2 linked regions of the Rhodopseudomonas palustris genome follow. The main gene of each other region encodes a partner of the protein of the gene in region 2 in a complex. Links are inferred from orthologs where the notes say so. Each region holds a gene or a part of one and is shown on either strand. Other genes may lie near its edges. The genes, in order: dnaN and RPPS3_RS16120.

Region 1 (3,141 bases), 3.5 Mb from region 2 along the record:
CGGCCGGGGTCGAGATGCGCCACCACTTCATCGAGCAGCAGCAGCGGCGTGATCGAAGTGGTTTCGGCAACGAGCTGCGCGTGCGCCAGCACCAGGCCGATCAGCAGGGCCTTCTGTTCGCCGGTGGAGGCATCGCGCGCCGGCATCGCCTTGGGCGCGTAGATCACTTCGAGATCGGTAAGGTGCGGTCCGTCGAGCGTGCGGCCGGCGGCGGCGTCGCGGCCGCGGCTGTCGCGCAGGATGGCGCGGTAGCGGTCTTCCACCGCGGTCGCCGGCTCGGAGGTCAGCGCGTTCTCCATCCAGCCGTCGAGCATGATCTTGGCAGACGGAAATGCCGAGGTGGCGCCGCGGGCGTCGAGCATCGCGGCGAGCTTGAGCGCGGTCTGGCCGCGCTGGGCTGCCACTGCGATCGCAAGCTCCGCGGTTTCGCGCTCGATGGCGTCGAGCCAGTGCGAGTCGGCGTTGCGGATGTCTTCGAGAAGCCGGTTGCGCGACCGAAGGCTGCGATCGAGCGCCGAAACCCGGGCCGAATGGCCGCTGTCGATCGCCAGCACCAGGCGGTCGAAGAACCGCCGGCGTTCCGAGGCCGCGCCCATGAACAGCCCATCCATCGACGGCGTCAGCCACACCATCCGCAGATGATCGCCGAACGCGGCCGCCGACCCGACCGGCTCGCGGTCGATCCGGCAACGCCGCGTCGTTGTGGTGTCGCCGCGCGGCGGCTCGATCCCGGTGCCGAGCGTCGCCAGCCCGAGCGCACCTTCGACTTCGGCCGACACCGCCCAGGAGCCGTCGCCCTCATGATCGGCGACGTCTTCCAGCGTCGCACGCCGCAATCCGCGGCCCGGCGACAGAAACGAGATCGCTTCCAAACAATTGGTCTTGCCGGCGCCGTTCGGCCCGACCAGCACCACCTGGTCGGCCGTCGTGGTCAGCGACGCCCCGCGATAGTTCCGAAAATGCGTCAGCGTCAGGCGTGTGATGCGGGCGGCGGTCATGATCAGGGTGTCATTGCCGGGCTTGACCCGGCAATCAAGCGTCCGCGCCAGCGGACAGAATTATCGTCGAGATCCTGCGACGTCTCGCTGGCCGCAACGCTTGGGTCACACGATCAAGATGGATTGCCGGGTCAAGCCCGGCAATGACGAATTCGGCTCCAACCGTGCGATGACGATGGTGCTATTGAAGCGGCTCGTATTACACCCGCATCGGCATCAGGACGTACAGCGCATTCTTGGAATCGCGGTCCTGGATCAGGGTCGGCGAGCCGGGATCGGCGAGCTTGAGAACGGCGACTTCGCCTTCGATCTGCGCGGCGATGTCGAGCAGATAGCGCGAGTTGAAGCCGATATCGAGCGGATCGGAAGCGTATTCGACCTCGAGTTCTTCGGTCGCGCTGCCGGAATCCGGATTGGTCACCGACAGCACCAGCTTGCCGGCGGACAGCGCCAGCTTCACGGCGCGGCCGCGTTCAGAAGAAATCGTCGAGACGCGGTCGACCGCGGCTTCGAAGTCCTTCTTGTCGACCAGCAGTTCCTTGTCGTTGTTCTGCGGGATCACCCGGCCGTAGTCCGGGAAGGTGCCGTCGATCAGCTTGGAGGTCAGCACGACATTGCCGAGCGTGAAGCGGATTTTGCCGGTCGACAGTTCGATGCCGATCTCGGCTTCGGTGTCTTCGATCAGCCGCTGCACTTCGCCCACGGTCTTGCGCGGTACGATCACGCCCGGCATGCCGTCGGCGCCGCTCGGCAGCGTCAGGTCGAGCTGCGCCAGCCGGTGGCCGTCGGTCGCAACCGCGCGCAAGCTCGAAGCCTTGGGGCTGCCGGCGGTGTGCAGATAGATACCGTTGAGATAGTAGCGGGTCTCTTCGGTCGAGATCGCGAACTGGGTGCGATCGATCAGCCGCTTGACGTCGGAGGCCGGCAGCCGGAAGGCGTGGCTCATCTCGCCGGCGGCAAGATCCGGGAAGTCGCTCTCCGGCAGCGTCTGCAGCGTGAACCGCGAGCGGCCGGCGCGGATCGCCAGCACCGAGCGGTCGCCGTCGCTCTCGAGCACGATCTGCGAGCCGTCCGGCAGCTTGCGGACGATGTCGTAAAACATATGCGCCGGCACGGTCGTCGAACCCGCGGTCGCGGTTTCGGCCGGCAGCGTCTCGGTGACCTCGAGGTCGAGGTCGGTCGCCTTCAGCGCAAGCTGCGCGTTTTCGGCGCGCACCAGCACGTTGCCGAGGATCGGGATGGTGTTGCGGCGCTCGACCACGCGATGCACGTGGCTCAACGACTTCAACAGTTGCGCGCGTTCGACCGTGACCTTCATTGCAAAACCCGCCTGCTCCGCGCCCACATCGTGTGATGAAGCTGCCGGATATGATGGAGGTGCCCGGCAGCCGTTGCGGCGCCAAGGCCATTGGCACCCGCTGAGGTCGCCCGGACCCCGCGGGGGGTCCGCAGGGTGGCGTGGTTGAGCGATCGACGCAAGAGCACGCGACCGCCGCCGGCGCAAATTTCCCCGAGATTCGGCCCGAGAATGAAGGCCGCCTGCAGCGAGCGCGAGCGCCTTACTCCTGAAGCTGGCGCTTCAGGGATTCGACCTCGTCCGACAGCGTGGTGTCCTTCGACACCAGCCCTTCGATCTTGCGCACGGCATGCAGCACCGTGGTGTGGTCGCGCCCGCCAAAGCGGCGGCCGATCTCCGGCAGCGAGCGCAGCGTCAGCGTCTTGGCCAGATACATCGCGACCTGACGCGGCCGCACCACATTGGCGGTCCGGCGCGACGACAACAGATCGGAGCGGCTGACATTGTACTGCCGCGCCACGATGCGCTGAATGTCTTCGATCTTGATGCGCTTCGGCTCGGATGGGCGGATCAGGTCGCGCACTTCGTGCTCGGCCATCTCCAGCGTCACCGGCTGATTGTTCAGTTTGGAGTGCGCCAGCAGGCGATTGATCGCGCCTTCGAGATCGCGGCCATTATGCGTGATGGTGCGCGCGAGATACTCGAGCACCGGCTGCGGCACGTCGAAGCTGACGTGATGGGTGCGGGCCGCGACCACGCGCGAGCGCAGGATGCCGAGGCGCAGATCTTCGCCGAGCGGCGCCATTTCGACCACGAGACCACCGGCGAGCCGCGAGCGCACGCGCT
Region 2 (3,205 bases):
GCCGCTGCAACTCGCAAAGCCCGCTCCGCGTGCAGCCGTGTCGGCCGGCAGGTTCCGATCAAATTGCGTTTGAACCAAATTGCTCCGTGATTTCACCGCAATCCGGTGGTCCACGAATCCGGGCCGTTGCGGCGACTCCGGCCGCTGCTTATTTTAATCCGACCGTTATCAGGGAGACGACATGCCCGTGTCACGACAGACGACGCGACCGAGCCGGGGACTGCTGGCAATCGTGGCGGCCTTCGCCATGTCGAGCGGATCGGCAGCCATTGCCGGCCCCGCGATCAACTTCCTGCCGCACCAGGCGCTGTACGACCTCAGCCTGGTGAAGACCCGCAACAACGCCTCGATCAGCACGGTGCGCGGCCGCATCCTGTACAATTTCTCCGGCAACGCCTGCGAAGGCTATACCTCCGATTTCCGCCAGGTCTCGGAGATCCAGAGCGGCGAGGGCAAGAACACGCTCAGCGATCTGCGTTCGTCGAGCTGGGAGGACGCCGCCGGCAAGAGCTACCGGTTCAAGATCGGCACCCGGATGGACGACTCCAAGGAGAGCGACGTCGACGGCATGGCCGAGCGCACCGGCGATCATATCACGGTGAAGCTGAAGCAGCCGGTGCAGAAGACGTTCGAACTCGACGGCTCGACCGTGTTCCCGACCGAGCAGATCGAACGCATCATCGAAGCCGCGCGCGCCGGCAAGTCGCTGCTGAACCTGTCAGTATATGACGGCTCGGACAACGGCGAGAAGGTCTACAATACGCTGACGGTGATCGGCCAGCCGATCAAGGGCAGCGGCGCGGTGGCGTCGCCCGATCCGTCCACCAATGACGATGCGATGAAGGCGCTGACGCGCTGGCCGGTGACGGTGAGCTACTACGATCGCGACGCCAAGTCCGCCACCGGCGAACAGACGCCGGTCTATGCGATGTCGTTCGAACTCTACGAGAACGGCGTATCGCGTTCGCTGGTGCTCGACTACAACGACTTCGTCCTCGCTGGCGCGATGGGCAAGCTCGAGGTCAAGTCCGACAAGCCGTGTAAGTAACAAGGCCCTCGCGATCCGTTATTGCGAGGAGTATCGCGACGAAGCAGTCCATCTGTGCGTGCGTAACGCTCCTGGATGGCTTCGCTGCTCTCGCAATCGCGCGCCTTCGGGCTGATCTCCGTCATCCCTGCGGCTTCTGCACCCGATCGAATGCGATGCCGCGGATCACCGCGGCGTCGCCGAACTTCTTGCGCAGGTCGTCGATCGCGCGTTCGGCGTGGGCGGAGCGGCGGTCGAGCATGTCGTCCTCCGCCGGGCCGGTCTGCTCGGTCAGCGCGCTGACGCCGGTGCCGATCAGCCGGAACGCGGTGCCGTCGACTTCCTTGCTTAGCATCTCGCGCGACACCGAGAAGATCCGGTTGGCCATTTGGGTCGGCGCGTGGATGGTCTGGGCACGGGTGCGCTGGCGGAAATCGGCGGTCTTTAGTTTCAAAGTAATGGTCGAGCCGGAGAGGGCGGCGCTTTTCAGCCGCGACGACACCTTCTCCGACAGCCGCCACAGGATCTTCTCCAGCGTCGCAAGGTCGCGGATGTCGTCCTCGAAGGTGGTCTCGTTGGAAATCGATTTGGCGCCGCGATCAGGCACCACCTTGCGGTCATCGATGCCGCGCGCCAGCCTCCACAACCGCCGACCTTCGTCGCCGAACTGCCGCATCAGCTCGATCTCATCGGCGCGCTGCAGATCGGCGATGGTGCGGAAGCCGCGACTTGCCAGCCGCGACGCGGTGGCCGGGCCGACCCCGAAGATGAAGCCGACCGGCCGCGGCGCCAACATCTCGCGGGCTTCGTCCTGATCGAGCGCGGCGAAGCCACGCGGCTTGTCGAGATCGGACGCGATCTTGGCGAGGAACTTGTTACACGACAGCCCGACCGAGACGGTGACGCCGATGTCGCGCTCGACCTCGCGGGCGAACTTCGCCAGCACCTTGGCGGGGATCATGCCGTGCATCCGCTCGGTGCCGGCCAGGTCGAGGAACGCCTCGTCGATCGACAGCGGCTCGACCAGCGGCGTCAGCGCCCGCATCGCTTGCCGCACCTCGCGGCCGACCCGGACATACTTCGCCATGTCGGGCCGCACCACCGACGCCGAGGGGCACAGCGCCAGCGCCTTGAACATCGGCATCGCCGAGCGCACCCCAAAGGTACGGGCGATGTAGCAGGCCGCCGAGACCACGCCGCGGTTGCCGCCGCCGACGATCACCGGCTTGTCGGCAAGCTCCGGATTGTCGCGCTTCTCCACCGTCGCATAGAACGCGTCGCAGTCGATATGAGCGAGCGACAGAGTTCCGAGCGACTGGTGCCGCAGCAGGCGCGGCGACCCGCAGGCCGTGCAGCGCCGCGCCTCGGCGCGCTGGTCGGCGAGGCAATCCCGGCAGAAGCCGGGCGCAGTCCGTGTGCCTGGGTCGTCGCCGCTCACGGCGTGTCACGCTCCCATGGCTTGTCCTCCAGCACCTGCAGGGCTGCAGCGACGTTGGTGGGGTGAAGCTGGACCGAGTCGGCGAACGCTTTTGCGGTGGCGTCGTCGCGCAGCACGAAGTTGAGCACGCTGATCAGGAACTGCGGATCGGCGGCGGAACTGCGCAGAGTCTCCGGGCCGATCCCGGTCTCAGCGAGAAACAGACCGAGCCGCTCGGGCTCTCCCGCGATGAAGGATAGCGCCTGAATCGCCACGATTTCAGCCGCTTGGCGAGGATCTTGAAGCCGCTTTCGCATCGGTTGTGTTTGCCTTTCCGTAACTTCTCGTCTCTATTTTATTCAATCATGCCCGAGTCTTGCGGCTTGTCGAACGATCGCGGGCCGCCGGCCCGGGCATTTTAGTGCGAGTAGTGGAGGGGCGGGATGGCGAAAACCGTCCTGATCGTCGAAGACAACGAGCTCAATATGAAGCTCTTTCGCGACTTGCTGGAGGCCCATGGCTACCAGACGGCGGGAACGAGCAACGGTTATGAAGCGCTCGACCTGGTTCGCAAGCTGCGCCCCGATCTGATCCTGATGGACATCCAACTGCCGCAGGTGTCCGGGCTCGAAGTCACGCGCTGGATCAAGGACGATGCCGAACTCCGTCACATTCCGGTGGTAGCCGTCACCGCATTCGCGATGAAGGGCGACGAGGAGCGAATCCGCGAAGGCGGCTGCGAAGCCTATTTGTCGAAGCCG

What was found.
Region 1: the proteins of RPPS3_RS16120 (region 2) and dnaN are in contact, whole or in part, in a solved structure (PDB 1OK7), measured with the Escherichia coli proteins. The link is inferred for Rhodopseudomonas palustris from one-to-one orthologs.

Annotation. Positions count from the first base shown.
Region 1 is NZ_CP019966.1:1,514-4,654, reverse strand. The notes cover bases 258-3,081. They hold dnaN (DNA polymerase III subunit beta), read right to left. Parts: upstream 2,317-3,081; coding sequence 1,198-2,316; downstream 258-1,197. Other genes in these bases: dnaA (chromosomal replication initiator protein DnaA), read right to left, coding at 2,558-3,081; recF (DNA replication/repair protein RecF), read right to left, coding at 258-998. Outside these bases: more of recF, read right to left, coding at 1-257; more of dnaA, read right to left, coding at 3,082-3,141. UniProt on the Escherichia coli protein: Confers DNA tethering and processivity to DNA polymerases and other proteins. Acts as a clamp, forming a ring around DNA (a reaction catalyzed by the clamp-loading complex) which diffuses in an ATP-independent manner freely and bidirectionally along dsDNA.
Region 2 is NZ_CP019966.1:3,453,522-3,456,726, reverse strand. What follows is about bases 318-3,205. They hold RPPS3_RS16120 (DNA polymerase IV), read right to left. Parts: upstream 2,466-3,205; coding sequence 1,170-2,465; downstream 318-1,169. Other genes in these bases: RPPS3_RS16110 (response regulator), read left to right, coding at 2,888-3,205; RPPS3_RS16115 (DUF3572 domain-containing protein), read right to left, coding at 2,462-2,761; RPPS3_RS16125 (cell envelope integrity EipB family protein), read left to right, coding at 318-1,048. Outside these bases: more of RPPS3_RS16125, read left to right, coding at 182-317. UniProt on the Escherichia coli protein: Poorly processive, error-prone DNA polymerase involved in translesion repair and untargeted mutagenesis. Copies undamaged DNA at stalled replication forks, which arise in vivo from mismatched or misaligned primer ends.